DNA from 3 places in the Pseudomonas sp. H1_F01 genome. Region 2 is predicted to be linked to each of the others. Evidence: predicted binding sites of a transcription regulator. Region 2 holds the regulator's gene; each other region holds the start of a gene.
The links. The regulator sigma-54, encoded in region 2, starts transcription at its own class of promoters, with help from an activator protein. The targets are predictions, from matches to a motif close to ANTGGCATNNANNTTGCTNT.

Region 1: glnK (P-II family nitrogen regulator) is a predicted target of sigma-54. The motif match lies at 4,709-4,728, and genes of this name have one in related genera.
Region 3: AB4O09_RS22885 (flagellar basal body rod protein FlgF) is a predicted target of sigma-54. The motif match lies at 2,854-2,873, and genes of this name have one in related genera.

Annotation. Positions count from the first base shown of each region.
Region 1 is NZ_CP162823.1:427,939-434,681, reverse strand. It holds gene xerC (tyrosine recombinase XerC) at 1-827, shown strand, start outside; gene AB4O09_RS01930 (HAD family hydrolase) at 824-1,528, shown strand; gene sutA (transcriptional regulator SutA) at 1,736-2,059, opposite strand; gene AB4O09_RS01920 (secondary thiamine-phosphate synthase enzyme YjbQ) at 2,162-2,587, opposite strand; gene AB4O09_RS01915 (ammonium transporter) at 2,801-4,135, opposite strand; gene glnK (P-II family nitrogen regulator) at 4,169-4,507, opposite strand; gene AB4O09_RS01905 (accessory factor UbiK family protein) at 4,921-5,181, shown strand; gene AB4O09_RS01900 (hypothetical protein) at 5,379-5,960, opposite strand; gene AB4O09_RS01895 (sensor histidine kinase) at 6,285-6,743, opposite strand, start outside.
Region 2 is NZ_CP162823.1:5,750,000-5,756,742, forward strand. It holds gene AB4O09_RS26100 (KdsC family phosphatase) at 1-147, shown strand, start outside; gene lptC (LPS export ABC transporter periplasmic protein LptC) at 155-724, shown strand; gene lptA (lipopolysaccharide transport periplasmic protein LptA) at 711-1,259, shown strand; gene lptB (LPS export ABC transporter ATP-binding protein) at 1,259-1,984, shown strand; gene AB4O09_RS26120 (RNA polymerase factor sigma-54) at 2,149-3,642, shown strand; gene hpf (ribosome hibernation-promoting factor, HPF/YfiA family) at 3,719-4,027, shown strand; gene ptsN (PTS IIA-like nitrogen regulatory protein PtsN) at 4,040-4,504, shown strand; gene rapZ (RNase adapter RapZ) at 4,507-5,364, shown strand; gene AB4O09_RS26140 (HPr family phosphocarrier protein) at 5,380-5,655, shown strand; gene AB4O09_RS26145 (ZIP family metal transporter) at 5,838-6,728, opposite strand.
Region 3 is NZ_CP162823.1:5,074,372-5,081,114, reverse strand. It holds gene phhA (phenylalanine 4-monooxygenase) at 1-755, opposite strand, end outside; gene AB4O09_RS22890 (sigma-54-dependent phenylalanine hydroxylase transcriptional regulator PhhR) at 1,046-2,608, shown strand; gene AB4O09_RS22885 (flagellar basal body rod protein FlgF) at 2,928-3,665, shown strand; gene flgG (flagellar basal-body rod protein FlgG) at 3,715-4,500, shown strand; gene flgH (flagellar basal body L-ring protein FlgH) at 4,573-5,268, shown strand; gene AB4O09_RS22870 (flagellar basal body P-ring protein FlgI) at 5,314-6,384, shown strand; gene flgJ (flagellar assembly peptidoglycan hydrolase FlgJ) at 6,395-6,743, shown strand, end outside.

The DNA of each region.
Region 1 (6,743 bases), 1.3 Mb from region 2:
CCTATCGCCGCGACCTGGAAAAAGTGCTGGGCTGGTGCCAGAAGCAGAACATCGGCAGCTGGGCGGCCCTGGACATCCAGCGCTTGCGCAGCCTGATCGCCCGCCTGCATCAACAAGGGCAATCCTCCCGCAGCCTGGCGCGCCTGTTGTCCGCAGTACGCGGCCTGTATCACTACCTCAACCGCGAAGGATTGTGCGATCACGACCCGGCCACCGGCCTGGCACCGCCCAAGGGCGAGCGCCGACTGCCAAAGACCCTCGACACCGACCGCGCCCTGCAACTGCTCGAAGGCGCCGTCGAGGATGACTTCCTGGCCCGGCGTGACCAGGCGATTCTCGAGCTGTTCTATTCTTCCGGCCTGCGGCTCTCCGAGCTGACGGGGCTTAACCTGGATCAACTGGACCTGGCCGATGGCATGGTCCAGGTGCTCGGCAAGGGCAGCAAGACTCGCCTGCTGCCCGTCGGCCGCAAGGCCCGTGAAGCCCTGGAGCAATGGCTGCCGCTGCGGGCGCTGACCAACCCCGCCGACGACGCGGTCTTCGTCAGCCAACAGGGGCGGCGCCTCGGCCCGCGGGCGATTCAGTTGCGGGTCAAGGCTGCCGGCGAACGGGAGCTGGGACAGAACCTGCACCCGCACATGCTCCGACACTCCTTCGCCAGCCATCTGCTGGAGTCCTCCCAGGACCTGCGCGCCGTTCAAGAGCTGCTGGGGCACTCGGACATCAAGACCACCCAGATCTACACCCACCTGGATTTCCAGCACCTGGCGACGGTCTATGACAGTGCCCATCCCAGGGCCAAACGCATCAAGGGCGACGAATCATGACCATCGAACTGATCACTTTCGACCTGGACGACACCCTGTGGGACACCGCCCCGGTGATCGCCAGCGCCGAAGCCATACTCCGCCAATGGCTGACCGATAACGCGCCGAACCTGGGCGGCGTGCCGGTGGAGCATCTTTTTTCGATTCGCGAGCAAGTATTGCGCGAAGAACCCGGCCTGAAGCATCGCATCAGTGCACTGCGCCGACGCGTGTTGTTCCGTGCCTTGCAGGAAGCCGGCTACGACCAGTGGCAAGCTTCGGAGCTGGCGGACCAGGCCTTCGAGACGTTCCTGCACGCCCGTCATCAACTGGAGGTTTTCCCCGAGGTGCAACCCACCCTGGAGATCCTGGCCAATCACTTCGCCCTCGGTGTGGTCACCAATGGCAACGCCGATGTGCGGCGCCTGGGGCTGGCGGACTATTTCAAGTTCGCCTTGTGCGCCGAAGACATCGGCATCGCCAAGCCTGACGCCCGACTGTTCCACGAAGCCCTGCAACGCGGCGGCGCCACGGCGCAAACCGCCGTGCACATTGGCGATCACCCGGGCGACGACATCGCCGGCGCCCAACAGGCCGGCCTGCGCGCTGTATGGTTCAACCCGACAGGCAAGCCCTGGAATGCCGACCATGCGCCGGACGCGGAGATCCGCAGCCTGACCGAACTGCCGGGGTTATTGGCAGGTTGGCATAGCCAACGCTGAACCCCGCCCTGTAGCCACTACAGCCCTCTGTGGGAGCGAGCTTGCTCGCGATGACGGCGGCATATCCAACATCAATGCCAACAGACCCACCGCTTTCGCGAGCAAGCCCGCTCCCACAGGGACTGCGCCTGGCCTGGGAATGGAATCGCACCCATGAAAAAGCCCGCAGCGACGGCGGGCTTTTTCAGCAAGCAATGAAGCCGATACTCAGATAGGGCGGCTGCCGTACTTGTTGTCAGGCTTCTTGGGCGGATCAGCGACCACGTTGGCCTCCACTTCCTGCACCTTACCGCCCCTGGCCAGGAATTCCTCCATGGCCTTGGCGAGCGCATCACGCTCCTTGTTCTTGGCCTCTACGCTCGGCAACTCGTCGACCGAAACGGCCGCCTTCGCCTTGCCTTTGGCGGTAGGAACCGGAACATCGGCCCCATCGTCGTCGGCAACGTCTTCCGCCGCCGCTTCAAGGCCTTCTTCGGTCTCGTCTTCGTCGCCTACTTCGAGGTCGTCGTTTTCCAGATCATCGTCGCTCATGTTCTACCTCATGACTTGCGAAAAGCAGATTAGTTATAGCCCAGCTTCGCCATCTGTTCGAAGGCTGCCAGAAAAAATTCAACATCCGCCGGCAATCAGCGGTTACGCCCCATCACCGTACAAGGTGGCGAGGACTTTACGAGCACCGCCGTGATCACGGTGCTCGCCCAGATAAACACCTTGCCAGGTACCCAATGCCAGCCGTCCCGCCGTGACCGGCAGGCTGATCTGGCAGCCGAGCACACTGGCCTTGAAGTGCGCCGGGAGGTCGTCCAGGCCTTCGTCGTTGTGCTCATAGTCGGCGGTTCCTTGTGGGATCAACCGATTGAAAAATCGTTCGAAGTCTCGACGTACCGCCGGATCGGCGTTCTCGTTGATGGTCAACGAGGCCGAGGTATGCTGCAGCCACAGATGCAACAGACCGACACGACACGCCTGGAGTTCAGGCAGGCCGGCAAGCAACTCGTCCGTCACCAGATGAAAGCCCCGGGGCCTTGCCCGCAGGGTTATCAGCGTCTGTTGCCACATACAGATCTCCGCACGTTCGGCGCGCATTCTAGCGCGCTCTGGGAAAAAACAAAGGGCCTAATATTCTTGCTTCGGTGTAAGCCTTTGGCGGTATAAAAACCTGTGTCGCATCCACAACAAAAGGCGTCGGAAAAACCGCTGCACCTTGTGAGCAATGACAAATTCCAGACAAAAAAATGCCCGGCGAACCGGGCATTTTTTTATTGCGTGCGCTTACAGGTTGTAGCCACGCTCGTTGTGCTGGGCCAGGTCCAGGCCCACGGCTTCTTCTTCCTCGGTGACACGCAGACCCATGACGGCGTCCAGGACCTTGAGGATGATGAAGGTGACGATCGCGGTGTAGACCACCGTGAAACCCACGCCCTTGAATTGAATCCACACTTGCGCACCGATATCGGTCACGGTGCCGAAGCCACCCAGGGCCGGTGCTGCAAACACACCGGTCAGGATCGCGCCGAGGATACCGCCGATGCCGTGTACGCCGAAGGCGTCCAGGGAGTCGTCGTAGCCGAGCTTGCGCTTGAGGGTAGTGGCGCAGAAGAAGCACACCACGCCTGCTGCCAGGCCGATGACCAGAGCGCCCATCGGGCCCACGGTGCCGGCAGCCGGGGTGATAGCAACCAGGCCCGCCACCACGCCCGAGGCGATGCCCAGTGCGCTTGGCTTGCCGTGGGTGATCCACTCGGCAAACATCCAGCCCAGCGCCGCCGCAGCGGTCGCGATCTGGGTTACCAGCATCGCCATGCCGGCGGTGCCGTTGGCCGCGACAGCGGAACCGGCGTTGAAGCCAAACCAGCCGACCCACAGCATGGCCGCGCCCATCAGGGTGTAACCCAGGTTATGCGGCGCCATTGGCGTGGTCGGGAAGCCTTTGCGCTTGCCCAATACCAGGCACGCCACCAGGCCTGCGATACCGGCGTTGATGTGCACCACGGTGCCGCCAGCGAAGTCCAGCACGCCCCAGTCCCACAGCAGGCCGCCGTTACCGGACCAGACCATGTGGGCAATCGGTGCATACACCAGGGTGAACCACACGCCCATGAAGACCAGCATGGCGGAGAACTTCATCCGCTCGGCAAATGCGCCGACGATCAGGGCCGGGGTGATGATGGCGAAGGTCATCTGGAAGGTGATGAACACTGCTTCAGGGAACAGCGCCGCCGGGCCGGTCAGGCTGGCTGGCGTGACGCCTGCCAGAAACGCTTTGCCGAAACCGCCGATGAAGGAATTGAAGTTGACGACGCCCTGCTCCATGCCGGTGGTGTCGAACGCAATGCTGTAGCCATAGATGACCCACAGGATGCTGATCAGACCGGTAATGGCAAAGCACTGCATCATCACGGAAAGAAGGTTTTTCGACCGAACCATGCCGCCGTAGAACAGCGCCAGGCCAGGGATGGTCATGAACAGTACAAGAATCGTGGCCGTGAGCATCCAGGCGGTATCGCCGGAGTTCAGGACTGGGGCTGCCGCTTCTTCTGCCATGGCCAGGCCAGGCATTGCGAAGGACAACAGGGCTCCTAGCCCTGCGAATTTACGCAGAGTCATATTGTTTTCTCCTGGGGCGTTGGGTTTGGCGGCTTAGATGGCGTCGGTATCGGTTTCGCCGGTACGGATGCGGATAGCCTGTTCCAGATTGACCACAAAGATCTTCCCGTCACCGATCTTGCCGGTGTTGGCGGCCTTGGTGATTGCCTCGATCACCCGATCAAGATCCTTGTCGTCAATGGCGACATCGATCTTCACCTTGGGCAGGAAATCGACCACGTACTCCGCGCCGCGATACAGCTCGGTGTGACCTTTCTGCCGACCGAAGCCTTTGACCTCAGTAACGGTAATGCCCTGCACGCCGATCTCGGACAACGACTCGCGCACGTCGTCCAACTTGAACGGCTTGATGATGGCAGTGACTAGCTTCATGAAACTTTCTCCCGAATTGGTGGACTTGCCCCAGGAAAACAAACCCGACTCAAGTCTAAGCGCAGTGCCTGGCTTTGTAACGCGTCGTCGGCCCAAGTTGCCCGACAGGTGCCAGTTAACCGATCCTGACGAAACTCCCCGTTCCGCCTGCTGCACTGCATTCGTCACAGCGACTGCATCAGTGCATGGGTCATCAGCCTCTAAGCAGAAACCTTGCCATCTGCACCAAACCCTCTGATTTCAGTCTCTTGGCCACCTGCTCGACGTGCGTTGCGCCAAGAACCGCAGCGATACGCACAACAACAGTGCAGCCACGCCCGGGCCTATGCGCGAAAAGCGTGCATCCCTGGCTTGCGAATTGACTATAGACACTGCGTGATACACTGCCCGCCATTGTTTTCAGGACACCTGCCATGCTTGCGCCCAAAGACCTCCTCGACGCCCTGAGCGGCCACGCCTCCCGCATCTTGAGTGGCGACACGCCGCTGCCCAAAAGCGAAATCGAAAGCCAGTTCAAGGCCCTGCTGCAAAGCGGCTTCAGCAAACTGGACCTGGTAAGCCGGGAAGAATTCGACAGCCAGATGGTTGTGCTGGCCCGGACCCGGGCGCGGCTCGAAAGCCTGGAGGCCAAGGTTGCCGAGCTTGAGGCAAAGATGAGTCCACCTATCGAATAACGAGTGTCCCCGTAGAACTGCCGAGAGCAGCGATATTTTAAGTTGCTGCAGCCGTTTTGGGGTCTGGCGCTGGTGACCACCTTACTTGACGAACACATCAGCCGCGGCATGCTCGGGATGGCTGTGACGATGATTGTTTACGTGGCCGGGGCGAAATAATTCTGCAGGTAACCACTGGTACGGCGCTTCGAGTTGGCTCAGTTGAAAACCGGAAACGCGCCACTCCTTGGGTCCACTCCAATCTGGTGCCGCTGCTCCCATTCCTTCCCCTTGTACCCAGTGATCAGGAAAACCTTGATGCCGGCGTAGTTGTGCCCGTAGTAACTCATGACGCATTGACGCACCATTGCAAAGCCGTCAGCCCTGTCGCGATGTACCGGCATGGTCACCATGTGAATTTCGGTGGGAATGGTATGAAAACTCTCGAGTAGCGTATCAACATCTTTCCTGACAAGCGGGCTGGGTGGGATGTGCGCCAGTCCTGCTTTTCCTGGCGACCATACAGAAAGCATCGTGCACCAGGAGGCCGAGTCCGACCATAGAACGTCGTTTTGCTCAACGCGCGAATACCCCGTATCGACGTACGTGTAGTGCAGATTGCGAATGGCGGGGACGCTGCTTTTCCAATAATTTCCGTCCAGCGCCCCGGGAGGCTCCAGCGGCCTATTGCTCCGCTCGCCATCGGGTATCAATCGGCTAATCGACCGTTCAGGCAAATCGCGTCTGACGCAGTTTGTCCATCCGCTTGTATCAGCAGTTGTCAAGGTTATTTCCGGCATGCGCCTCTCCTATTTCAGGGAGCAGAGAAATTTCGTCTGAGTTATTTTTAGCAGACAACTTCCTTACTCGCCTGGGGTTGGGGAGGCGCTTTGCACGCTGGGTAGGATTGGCGGAGGGCCCTATCGGTCTAACTATCTCGAAAAGGTCAACAAGTGGAGGTAGTCGCGATGTTAACTTCATAAATTGTGGCGCTGGTATTGATCTGCGACCTGTGCTCATCGGAGTTTCTCGACGACATCAAGCTTCTCCGCCTCGCTGATCGGACCTCGCTCTAGAGTCTGGTCGGTGTAAAACGAATGAATTGGACTTTCGTGAGAAAGACTTCATGCCGACTGCTCAACCACTCGGTCCGGAGTCGACGCCAGCGGCAGCACCAGAATAAACAGCGCGCCCCTGCCCGGCCCGGCGCTCTGCACGGTCAGATCGCCGCCCATCTCGTGCGCAGCCAGAATGCAGCTGTGCAGGCCAAAACCGTGGCCGTCGACACGCGTGGTGAAACCGTGCTCGAACACCCGCGCAAGATTGTCCTGCGATATCCCCTCGCCATTGTCCTCGACCTCAACTCGCACGCGCCCCTCGTCAACGACCTTCAGGCGCAGGATGATCTGCGGCGGCCGGTTCGCCCCGGCATCCAGCGCCTGCTTCGCGTTGTTGATCAGATTGACCAGGATCTGCAGCACTCGATGCTTGTCCAGGGGCATTTGCGGAACATCGCTGAACTCCTTGATCAGCGTGATGTGGTGGCGGGCCAGGGACACATCGCAAATGCGCACGACATCCTC
Region 2 (6,743 bases):
GCGGTCGCCAACGCGGCCAGTTTCGTCCGCGAGCACGCCCACGGCGTCACCACGGCGCGAGGCGGCGAAGGTGCGGCCCGCGAATTCTGTGAACTGATCCTGCGCGCCCAGGGCCGCCTCGAAGCGGCCAACGCCGCGTACCTGTGAGCCATTTATGCTGAGCAAGAAGATTCGCACCATCGTGGTGTTCGGCTGTATCGCGGCGATTTTTGCTGCGGTGGGCTACTGGAACATCAGCCCCGAACGGTTTCTCGACCAGCCTGCGGCCCAGGTCGAGGAAAAGATCGACTGGTACGCGACCAACACGCATACCCTGCAGTACCTGCCCGACGGCAAGGTGCAATACGAGATGACGTCCGACAAGGTCGACCACGTAAAAGCCACTGACATTACGTTGGTTACGAAGCCCGACCTGAACATGTTCCGCGGCACCGAGTTTCCGTGGCATGTGCAGAGCGAGCACGCCGAAGTCAATTCCGGCGGTACCGAAGTGGAACTGATCGACTCGGTGCGCGTCGCCCGAACCGACGAAAAAAACCGTACGACCATCATCACCAGCACGCGCATGACCGTGTTCCCACAGCAAGAATATGCGCAGACCGAGCAACCCGTTAGAATCGACGGCGCCGGGGGTGTATCGACCGGCACGGGAATGAAAGCGTATTTGAAGGAAAGCAGGATACACCTGCTATCGAACGTAAGAGGACAGTATGAAGCTCGCTAAAACCCTCCCTATTTTGCTCAGTCTGGGCGCAGCACTGGGAAGCGCGAGCGCCTGGGCTCTTCCCGACGACCGCAACCAGCCTATTCGCATCCAGGCCGACGATGCCCAGCTCGACGACAAGAATGGCGTCGCCACCTATAAAGGCGACGTGATCATCACCCAGGGCTCGATGAAGGTCACCGGCAATACCGTGACCATCACCCGCACCCCGTCCGGCGACATCGACGTGGTGACTTCGGTGGGCAACCTGGCCTATTTCGAGCAACTGCAAACCGCAGGCGATACCAAGCCAGTGCAGGGCTACGGGGTAACCATCCAGTACCACGCCGCCCAGGATCGCGTGGTCCTGATCGACCGCGCCAAGGTCGTCGACAAGGACAACAACGTCACCCAAGGCGAAAAAATCGTCTACGACACAGTCAAGAAGCTGGCCAGCGCCGGTCGCGCCACCGGCAGCAAGGTGACCGAGTCGCGTCCGCGGATCGACATGGTGATCCAACCGAAAAAGAAAACCGACGAGCAGAAGGCCCAGTAATGGCAACTCTGAAAGCTCAGCACCTGGCCAAGAGCTACAAGAGCCGTCAAGTCGTGCGTGATGTCAGCCTGTCCATCGACAGCGGCCAGATCGTCGGCCTGCTCGGCCCCAACGGCGCGGGCAAGACCACCTGCTTCTACATGATCGTCGGCCTGGTCCAGGCCGATCAGGGTCGCGTACTGATCGACGACGTGGACGTCAGCCACCAGCCAATGCACGGCCGGGCGAAGGCAGGTATCGGCTATTTGCCGCAAGAAGCGTCGATCTTCCGCAAACTGTCGGTTGCCGACAACATCATGGCGATCCTCGAGACCCGCAAGGAACTCGACAAGGCCGGTCGTCGCCAGGAACTGGAAAGCCTGCTGCAGGAATTCCACATCAGCCACATTCGCGACAACCTGGGCATGAGCCTGTCCGGTGGCGAGCGGCGTCGCGTGGAAATCGCCCGCGCCCTGGCCACCGCACCGAAGTTCATCCTGCTCGACGAACCGTTCGCCGGCGTGGACCCGATCTCGGTAGGCGACATCAAGCAGATCATCCATCACCTCAAGGCCAAGGGGATCGGCGTGCTGATCACCGACCACAACGTGCGCGAGACGCTGGATATCTGTGAAACCGCCTACATTGTCAACGACGGCCAGCTGATCGCCGAAGGCGACTCCGCAGCCATCCTGGCCAATGACCTGGTCAAGGAAGTGTATCTGGGCCATGAGTTCCGCCTGTAAGCACAAGTGTCTGGCGAATTGTCCGAGCGTCGTTTAATTTTATTATGGCGACGCTCTAGGCAAACACTTCAGTTTCAGGCATATAATTTGCTTAAGTTTGGCGCCTCGGCGCCCTGTAGTGGATGGCGCATGTGCGCCGGCTAATAAGGTGTTAAGCCCCTGCCATGAAACCATCGCTAGTCTTGAGAATGGGCCAGCAGCTGACGATGACACCGCAGCTGCAACAGGCCATCCGCCTGCTCCAATTGTCGACCCTGGACCTGCAACAGGAAATCCAGGAGGCCCTGGAGTCCAATCCGATGCTCGAACGCCAGGAAGAAGGCGACGACTTCGACAACACCGATCCGCTGGCCGACAACGTCGAGCAGAAGACCAACACCGAAATCCCGGAACCGGCCTACCAGGAAACCGCCCCGACGGTGGACAACCTCGAGGATGGCGAATGGAACGAACGCATCCCCAACGAACTACCCGTGGACACGGCCTGGGAAGACGTCTACCAGACCAGCGCCAGCAGCCTGCCGAGCAGCGATGACGACGAGTGGGACTTCACCACCCGTACCTCTGCTGGCGAAAGCCTGCAAAGCCACCTGCTGTGGCAGTTGAACCTGGCGCCAATGTCCGACACCGATCGCCTGATCGCCGTGACCCTGATCGACTGCATCAACAACCAGGGCTACCTGGACGAGACCCTCGAAGAAATCCTGGAAGCCTTCGACCCCGAGCTCGACATCGAGCTGGACGAGATCGAAGCCGTCCTGCATCGCATCCAGCAGTTCGAACCGGCCGGCATCGGTGCCCGCAACCTGGGCGAGTGCCTGTTGCTGCAACTGCGCCAGTTGTCCGCCAAGACACCATGGCTGGCCGAAGCCAAGCGACTGGTCACCGATTACATCGACCTGTTGGGCGGCCGCGACTACAGCCAACTGATGCGTCGCATGAAGCTCAAGGAAGATGAGCTGCGCCAGGTCATCGAACTGGTGCAGAGCCTCAACCCGCGCCCCGGCTCGCAGATCGAATCCACCGAGCCCGAATACGTGGTCCCCGACGTGATCGTGCGCAAGCACAATGATCGCTGGCTGGTGGAGCTCAACCAGGAGTCGGTGCCCAAGCTGCGGGTCAACGCCCAGTACGCCGGCTTTGTGAAGCGTGCCGACACCAGCGCCGACAACACCTTCATGCGCAACCAGTTGCAGGAAGCGCGCTGGTTCATCAAGAGCCTGCAAAGCCGCAACGAAACCCTGATGAAAGTTGCCACCCAGATCGTCGAGCATCAGCGCGGCTTCCTGGAGTACGGCGATGAAGCGATGAAACCGTTGGTCCTGCATGACATTGCCGAGGCAGTGGGCATGCACGAGTCGACGATTTCCCGGGTAACCACCCAGAAATTCATGCATACCCCTCGGGGTATCTATGAATTGAAATACTTTTTCTCCAGCCACGTCAGCACCTCCGAAGGCGGCGAATGCTCGTCCACGGCCATCCGCGCGATCATCAAAAAACTGGTAGCTGCGGAAAATCAGAAAAAGCCGTTGAGTGACAGCAAGATCGCTGGTTTACTGGAGGCACAAGGCATTCAGGTGGCCCGCCGTACCGTCGCCAAATACCGCGAATCCCTAGGGATCGCGCCTTCGAGCGAACGCAAGCGGTTGATGTAACAGGCCACGCCACAGCGTTCCAGTGGCAGGCATTTCTGCCTGCCGCTTTATGCACTGGCAACGAAGGAGAAGCTGTATGCAAGTCAACATCAGTGGACACCAACTGGAAGTGACCGAACCCCTGCGCACCTACATCGGCGAAAAACTCGACCGATTGGAAAGGCATTTCGACAAGATCACCAACGTGCAAGTCACGATGAACGTCGAGAAGCTGCTGCAGAAAATCGAAGCCACGCTGCATATCCCCGGCGGAGAAGTGGTTGCCAACGCAGAGCACACAGACATGTATGCCGCGATTGACCTGCTGACCGACAAGCTGGATCGCCAACTCAAAAAGCATAAGGAAAAGACCCAGAGCCTCCTCCAGGGCGCAACCGGTCGTTAACCCCCCCAATCCATGATCCGACTAGAAACCATCCTGACCCCCGGCCGTTCCCAGGTGAACGCGCCGGGCGGCAGTAAGAAGAAAGCCCTCGAACACATTGCCAACCTGATCCACCGCGAGGTACCGGATCTGGAAATGCAGGACGTCTTCGAGGCATTGGTTGCCCGTGAAAAACTCGGTTCCACCGGTTTTGGCAACGGCATCGCCATTCCCCACTGCCGTCTCAAGGGTTGTGCCGCGCCGATCAGCGCGCTGTTGCACCTTGAAACCGCTATAGATTTCGACGCCATCGACGGCGCCCCGGTCGACCTGCTGTTTGTATTGCTGGTACCGGAAGCGGCGACCGATGCGCACCTTGAGCTGCTGCGCCAGATTGCCAGCATGCTGGACCGCAAGGAAGTGCGCGAAAAACTGCGCAGCGCACCGAGTAACGAAGCTTTGTACCAGGTTGTCCTGGACGAGCAGAACGGTCATTAAAAATGCGCATGATCATTGTCAGTGGCCGCTCCGGCTCCGGTAAAAGCACGGCCCTCAACGTGCTTGAGGACAGCGGCTACTATTGCATCGACAATTTGCCCGCCGGCCTGCTGCCGGAACTGGCCGAGCGCGCCCTGATCCACACCGAGCTGGCGCAGCCGCTGGTGGCGGTGTCCATCGATGCGCGCAACCTGCCAAGCCACCTGTCGCGTTTTCCTGAACTGCTCGAGGAAGTGCGCAGCCGGCATATCCAGTGTGACGTGCTGTACCTGGATGCCGATGAAGAGACACTGCTCAAGCGTTTTTCCGAAACCCGCCGGCGCCACCCACTGAGCAACGCCAACCGTTCGCTGGCCGAAGCCATCGAGGATGAAAGCCAGCTACTGGGGCCGATTGCCGACCTGGCGGACCTGAAGGTCAACACCACGCACCTGAACCTGTATCAGTTGCGTGACACGATCAAGCTGCGCCTGCTCAACCAACCCGAGCCGGGCACGGCGTTCCTGGTGGAGTCGTTCGGTTTCAAGCGTGGCATGCCCGTCGATGCCGACCTGGTGTTCGACGTGCGTTGCCTGCCCAATCCTTATTGGAAGCCGGAATTGCGCGCGCAGTCCGGGCTCGACCAACCGGTGATCGACTACCTGGCCGCCCAGCCGGATGTCGAAGAAATGTACCAGGACATCTCCAGCTACCTGCTCAAATGGCTGCCCCGCTTTGCCGCGAGCAACCGCGCCTATGTCACGATCGCCATCGGTTGTACCGGCGGCCATCACCGCTCCGTCTACCTGACCGAACGCCTGGGTCAACTCCTGCAACAATCCCTGAAGAACGTCCAGGTTCGCCACCGCGACCTCAGCTAAAGGATTCACATCGCGATGCCTGCTCAGGAAATTGAAATCATCAACAAGCTGGGTTTGCATGCCCGAGCGTCGGCCAAGTTCGTCGGAGTCGCAGGCCAGTTCAAGGACACCACCATCAGGGTTGGCCGCACACCCGAGACTGCGGTCGACGGTAAAAGCATCATGGCGATGATGATGCTCGCCGCTGGCAAGGGCACCAAGATCCACCTGCACACCGAAGGTGAACAGGCACAGGAGGCGATGGATGCCCTGGTGGATCTGATCAACAGATACTTCGACGAAGGCGAATAACCGACCAAATCCCAAGGCGGATTTATTGTGGCAAGGGAATTCATTTGTGGGAGCAAAGCTTGCTCGCGATGAAGGCGACTCGGTAACTCAGAAAACCGAGGTACCTGGATCGCGAGCAAGCTTTGCTCCCACAGATTCCCTCGCCACAGATAAATCACATCACCCTAGATGCCTGCCGTTTGTCACGCCAACGCCGTATCCAGCACCATCATCAGACAAAACCCCACCAACAGGCCCAGGCTCGCCAGTTTCTCGTGACCATTGCGACGGGATTCGGGAATAACCTCGTGAGTCACCACCAGCAACATCGCCCCGGCCGCCAACGCGAGCCCCAGGGGCAAGAGCATCTCGGCCAGACTCACCAACCAGGCGCACAGCAGCGCGAACACGGGCTCGACCAACCCTGACGCCGCGCCAATCAGGAACGCCCTGGCCCGCGACATCCCCGCCGCAGCCAGCACCAGCGCGATCACCAGCCCTTCGGGTACATCCTGCAAGGCGATGCCCATCGCCAGGCTGTCGGCATCCGGCATGCCGCCGCCCGCCGACACCCCCACCGCCATGCCTTCGGGAATGTTGTGGGCGATGATGGCAAACACGAACAACCAGATCCGCGGCGCAATGATCGGCCGGCCTGGCGCAGCGACCAGCCTTTCGGGACAGGCGCAGACTTTGCGGTCCACTAGATACAGCCCGAACGCGCCCGATAGAATGCCGAAACTGATAAGGCCGCTGGCGGCCCAAGGCGTCAGTCCCAACTGCTCGGCCGCAGCAATGCCCGGCACGATCAGCGAAAATGCCGTGGCCGCGAGCATCACCCCGGCACCGAATCCCAGCAGCGAATCGCTGACGGCCTGGGGCATGCGCCGGATGACCAACACCGGCACGGCCCCCAGCGCGGTGCCCAAGGCGCAGAGCCCGCCACCCTCGAGCGCGCGCAACAACCTGGGCTCCAAGTCCAGCCATGCCAGGCCCTGGGCAGCCAACAATGTCATTCCGGCCAGCAGCAACAACGACCCCAAGGCATAGCGGAACATCCGTCCGCTTCCAATCGCCAGTGTTTGAGTATCCATAGTCAGCCTTGGGTT
Region 3 (6,743 bases), 680 kb from region 2:
TGCAAGCCCAGTTCCCGACCGCGCTTGACCATGCCCATGATGTCTTCGTGGGCCAGGTCGAACAGGCGCTTGAGCTCGGGCAGCACGAAATAAACCGGTTGCAGGATGTCGATGCGATAGGGCGTGCGCATGGCTTCCAATGGATCGAAGGCCTGATGCTCAGGCTCGTCGGACAGGCAGTACACGGTTTCCTTGGGCGAGGACAGGATGCCGCCACCGTAGATGCGCCGGCCCTGCGGGGTTTCCACCAGGCCGAACTCGATGGTCATCCAGTACAGGCGCGCCAGGTAGACGCGTTCTTCCTTGGAAGCCTGTAGGCCGAGTTTGCCGTAGGTGTGGGTGAATTCGGCGAACCAGGGGTTGGTCAGCAATGGGCAGTGGCCGAAGATCTCGTGGAAAATGTCCGGCTCTTGCAGGTAATCCAGCTCCTCGCGGGTACGAATGAAGGTCGCCACCGGAAACTGCTTGCTGGCGAGCAATTCGAAGAAAGTCTGGAAGGGGATCAAGGCCGGTACCCGGGCGACTTGCCAGCCCGTGGTCGCGCCCAGCACCTGGTTGATTTCGCCCAGTTGCGGGATACGGTCGTGGGGCAGGCCAAGCTTGTCGATGCCGTCCAGGTATTCCTGGCACGCACGGCCTTCGATGACTTTCAGCTGGCGGGTGATCAGCGTATTCCACACCGCATGTTCTTCGGCGGTGTAGTGGATAAAACCTTGCGCATCGGGCTCGCGGGCCACGTACTGCGTCTGCTTCATGCTGCTCTCCTGCTGATTTCCCTCAGGGGGAAGACGTGTTGTTGTTATGTCCAGCGATGTATTAGAGATAACTCGAAGCAGGGGCTTGCGCAGCAGGCTGGCGAAAATGGATTGGGTGAGGGAATCGTCAATCCGTAAACTTTTCGTTACGAAATGGCGGCGGCTACGAGGTTGCTGGGATTTTCTGTTGGGAAACGGCCTACAACTGTCACATAATCTTGACGGTTATTTACGCTGCCGGGCAGAAAAACCTTGTGGCAGGGACCTTTTCATACACATCGGGCCTTTTCATGCGCATCAAAGTCCATTGCCAGAATCGCATCGGTATCCTGCGGGACATCCTCAACCTGTTGGTGGAGTACGGCATCAACGTCGCCCGGGGGGAGGTCGGTGGCGAGCATGGCAACGCGATCTACCTGCACTGCCCAAACCTGATCAACATCCAGTTCCAGGCGCTGCGTCCGAAATTCGAAGGCATTGCCGGGGTATTTGGCGTCAAGCGTGTAGGGCTGATGCCCAGTGAGCGTAGGCACATGGAGCTCAACGCCTTGCTCGGCGCCTTGGAATTCCCGGTGCTGTCTATCGACATGGGCGGCTCCATCGTAGCGGCCAACCGGGCAGCGGCGCAGTTGCTCGGGGTGCGAGTGGACGAGGTGCCGGGGATTCCCTTGTCCCGCTATGCCGAGGATTTCGACTTGCCGGAACTGGTGCGGGCCAACCAGTCGCGCATCAACGGCCTGCGGGTCAAGGTCAAGGGCGATGTCTTCCTGGCCGACATCGCGCCGCTGCAATCGGAGCACGACGACAGCGAAGCCATGGCCGGTGCGGTGCTGACACTGCACCGGGCCGACCGGGTTGGCGAACGTATCTATAACGTGCGCAAACAGGAACTGCGTGGCTTCGACAGTATTTTCCAGAGCTCGAAGGTCATGGCGGCGGTGGTCCGTGAGGCTCGGCGCATGGCCCCGTTGGACGCGCCGCTATTGATAGAAGGTGAAACCGGCACTGGCAAGGAGCTGCTGGCTCGCGCCTGTCACCTGGCGAGTCCGCGCGGGCAATCGCCATTGATGGCGCTCAACTGTGCCGGGCTGCCGGAGTCCATGGCCGAGACCGAGCTCTTCGGCTACGGGCCGGGGGCCTTCGAAGGTGCCCGGGCCGAAGGCAAGCTCGGCCTTCTGGAGCTGACCGCCGGGGGGACGCTGTTCCTCGACGGGGTCGGAGAGATGAGCCCGCGCCTGCAAGTGAAATTGCTGCGCTTCCTACAGGACGGTTGCTTCCGGCGTGTTGGCAGCGATGAGGAGGTGTACCTGGACGTCAGGGTGATCTGCGCCACCCAGGTCGATTTGTCCGAACTCTGCGCCCGGGGCGAATTCCGTCAGGATCTGTATCACCGCTTGAACGTGCTTTCCCTGCACATCCCGCCGCTGCGCGAATGCCTCGATGGCCTGGCGCCGCTGGTGGAGCATTTCCTCGACCAGGCCAGCCGCCAGATCGGCTGCGCCCTGCCCAAGCTGGCCCCGGCGGCGATGGACCGTCTCAGTCATTACCACTGGCCGGGCAATGTCCGGCAACTGGAAAACGTGCTGTTCCAGGCCGTTTCCCTGTGCGATGGCGGGACGGTGAAGGCCGAGCATATCCGCCTGCCGGACTACGGCGTGCATCAGCCCCTTGGCGATTTTTCCCTTGAGGGTGGGCTGGATGAGATCGTCGGACGCTTTGAGAAAGCGGTGCTGGAGCGCTTGTACTCCGAACACCCGAGCAGCCGGCAACTGGGCAAGCGGCTGGGGGTTTCCCATACGACCATTGCCAATAAGTTGCGTGAGTATGAAGTGGGCAAAGAATCCGGCGCGTGAAGATAGGCGTTTCGTGGCGAGGGAGCTTGCTCCCGCTCGATTGCGCAGCAATCGCCAAAAGTGTGGGGCCGCTACGCAGCCCAGCGGGAGCAAGCTCCCTCGCCACGGGTCTATTTGATCAGGATAGGCGGACACTTGCCGTAAGCGGCACGACACCGCCGGTTTTTCGTCTTCGATACATTCCCATAATCCCTTCCAGTCCCCCCAAGCCCTTTGTTTACCGGGTCCATCAGCGCCAGAAAAAAGTTGGTCTGCAAATTGCTTAAGGCTGTGCAACACAGCAGTGGGCGGCAAACGTCCGGCATGCAGAGGAACGACAGTGGACAAGTACCTTTATGTGGCAATGACCGGCGCCAGCCAGAACGCACTGGCGCAGCGGGCCCATGCCAACAACCTGGCGAACATCTCCACCAACGGTTTTCAGAAAGACCTGGAACAGGCTCGCTCGATGCCGGTGTTCGGCGACAGCTTTCCGGCGCGGGCGTTTGCCATGTCCGAACGGCCTGCTACTGATTTCACTCCGGGTGCGCTGGTGGAAACCGGTCGTGACCTCGATGTCGCGGTGAGCGGGCCGGGCTGGATGGCCGTGCAGAACCCCGACGGCGGTGAAAGCTACGTGCGCACCGGCAGCCTCAATGTCGACGCCCTGGGCGTGCTGCGCGCCGGCAACGGCATGCCGGTGATGGGCAACGGCGGTCCGATCGCCGTGCCGCCAGAGCAGAAAATCGAAATCGGCCAGGACGGCACCATCAGCATCCGCGCCATGGGCGAAGGCCCGCGGGTGATGGCTGAAGTGGACCGCATCAAGCTGGTCAACCCGGACCTCAAGAACATGACCAAGGGCCTGGACGGTTCGATCCGTACCAAGGACGGCCAGCCGGCGCCCATCGATGCCAACGTGCAGTTGGTGTCGGGTTTCCAGGAAGCGAGCAACGTCAATGCCGTGGATGAAATGACCTCGGTGCTGGCCCTGGCCAAGCAGTTCGAGCTTCACGTCAAAATGATGAACACCGCCAAAGAAGGCGACGAGGCCATGGCTCGGGTCTTGCAGATCTAACCATTAACTAAAGCGTCGCGCCGAAAAACAGGCGTACGAGGAGAATCGAATGCTTCCGGCTCTATGGGTTGCCAAAACAGGTCTGTCCGCCCAGGACACCAACCTGACGACCATTTCCAACAACCTGGCGAACGTTTCGACCACGGGTTTCAAACGTGATCGTGCCGAGTTCCAGGACCTGCTGTATCAGGTAAAACGCCAGCCTGGCGCCCAGTCGACCCAGGACAGCGAACTGCCGTCGGGCCTGCAAGTGGGTACCGGTGTGCGCATTGTCGGCACCCAGAAAAACTTCACCGCCGGCAGCCTGCAAACCACCGAGCAGCCGCTGGACATGGCCATCGACGGTCGCGGTTTCTTCCAGATCCTGCAGCCGGACGGCACCACGTCCTACACCCGTGACGGTACGTTCCACCTCGATTCCAACGGCCAGATCGTCAATGCCAGCGGTTTCGCCCTGGAGCCGGCCATCATCATCCCGAACGATGCCCAGACGTTCACCGTGGGCCGTGACGGCACCGTGTCCATCACGGTGGCGGGCAACCCGGCCTCCCAAGTGATCGGCAACCTGCAGACCGCCGACTTCATCAACCCGGCCGGCCTGCAAGCGGTAGGCAATAACCTGTTCCTGGAAACCGCCGCCAGTGGCGCGCCGCAAGTTGGCACTCCCGGCCTGAACGGTTTTGGTACCACGCTGCAGAACACCCTGGAAACGTCCAACGTGAGCACGGTCGAGGAGATGGTCAACATGATCACCACCCAGCGCGCCTACGAGATGAACTCCAAAGTGATCTCCACCGCCGACCAGATGCTCTCGTTCGTTACGCAGAATCTGTAATCACGTCGCAACGTCCGTCATTACGTAGACAGGGCGGCCCCAGGGGCGCCTGCAACACCAAGAGGTAGGGTCATGAAACGCTTCGTATCTGTTCTGGCACTGAGTGGGATCACCGCACTCGCGGGCTGTGTCGCGCCGACACCCAGGCCCAATGACCCGTATTACGCCCCGGTGTTGCCGCGCACGCCGTTGCCGGCTGCCGCCAACAATGGCTCGATCTACCAGGCTGGCTTCGAGCAGAACCTGTACAGCGACCGCAAGGCCTTCCGGGTCGGTGACATCATCACCATCACCCTGAATGAGCGGACCCAGGCCAGCAAGAACGCCAACTCGCAAATGGACAAGACCAGCAATACCAGCGTCGGCCTGACGTCGTTGTTCGGTTCCAGCCTGACCACCAACAACCCGATCGGGGGCAATGACCTGAGCCTCAACGCCGGGTACAACTCTGACCGTGCCACCAAGGGCGACAGCAAGTCCGGCCAGAGCAACAGCCTGACCGGCTCGATTACCGTGACCGTCGCCGATGTGTTGCCCAACGGCATCATCGTCGTGCGCGGCGAGAAGTGGCTGACCCTTAACACGGGTGACGAACTGGTGCGCATCGCCGGCATGGTTCGCGCCGATGACATCGCCACCGACAACACGGTTTCGTCGACTCGGGTGGCCGATGCACGCATCACCTACTCGGGCACCGGTGCCTTTGCCGATGCGAGCCAGCCAGGCTGGTTCGACCGTTTCTTCCTCAGCCCGAAGTTCCCTTTCTAGGTGGCCCAGTTGAATCTTAAGCAGCTGTTGATCGGTGCCCTGGTAATGTCGGCAGCCTTTACCGCTCAAGCCGAACGCCTGAAGGACATCGCCAGCATTTCCGGCGTGCGTTCCAACCAGTTGATCGGCTACGGCCTGGTCGTGGGCCTGAACGGCACCGGTGACCAGACCACCCAGACCCCGTTCACCTTGCAGACCTTCAACAACATGTTGTCGCAGTTCGGCATCAAGGTGCCGGCCGGCTCCGGCAACGTCCAGTTGAAAAACGTCGCGGCGGTGTCGATCAGTGCCGATCTGCCGGCGTTCGCCAAGCCTGGCCAGCAGGTGGATATCACCGTCTCGTCCATCGGTAACTCCAAGAGCCTGCGCGGTGGCACCTTGCTGCTGACGCCGCTCAAGGGTATCGACGGCAACGTCTACGCCATCGCCCAGGGCAACCTGGTGGTGGGCGGTTTCGATGCCGAAGGGCGCGACGGTTCGAAGATCACCGTCAACGTTCCGTCGGCCGGTCGCATCCCTGGCGGTGCGTCGGTGGAACGTGCAGTGCCGAGCGGTTTCAACCAGGGCAACAGCCTGACGCTGAACCTCAACCGTTCCGACTTCACCACCGCCAAGCGTATCGTCGACAAGATCAATGACATGCTCGGCCCAGGCGTGGCCCAGGCCCTCGACGGCGGCTCGATCCGCGTCACCGCGCCACTGGATCCGAGCCAGCGGGTCGATTACCTGTCGATCCTGGAAAACCTCGAGGTCGACCCGGGCCAGGCGGTGGCGAAAGTCATCATCAACTCGCGCACCGGCACTATCGTGATCGGCCAGAACGTCAAGGTGTCTCCGGCCGCCGTGACCCACGGCAGCCTGACCGTGACCATCACCGAAGACCCGATCGTCAGCCAGCCTGGTCCGTTGTCCAACGGCCAGACAGCCGTGGTCCCCCGTTCGCGGGTCAATGCCGAGCAAGAAGCCAAGCCGATGTTCAAGTTCGGCCCGGGCACTACCCTGGATGAAATCGTCCGGGCGGTGAACCAGGTCGGCGCGGCGCCAGGCGACTTGATGGCGATTCTCGAAGCCTTGAAACAGGCCGGCGCGTTGCAAGCCGACCTGATCGTGATTTGAGGACCGGTCCATGGACATGCGCAAGGGCACTTTGATCAGCGGGGATTCGGGCTCCTACTCGGACTTGAACCGACTGAACCAACTCAAGGTTGGCGACAAGAACAGCGACGGCAACCTGCGTAAAGTGGCTCAGGAATTCGAGTCGCTGTTCCTTGGCGAAATGCTCAAGTCCATGCGTTCGGCCACCGATGCGCTGGGCAAGGACAATCCGATGAACACGCCGGAAGCCAAGCAGTACCAGGAAATGTACGACCAGCAGTTGGCCGTCTCCATGTCCCGCGAAGGCGGTGGTATCGGCCTGGCCGATGTGCTGCTGCGCCAGATGTCCAAGAACAAACCGCTGGCGCCAGGCGAGGCGG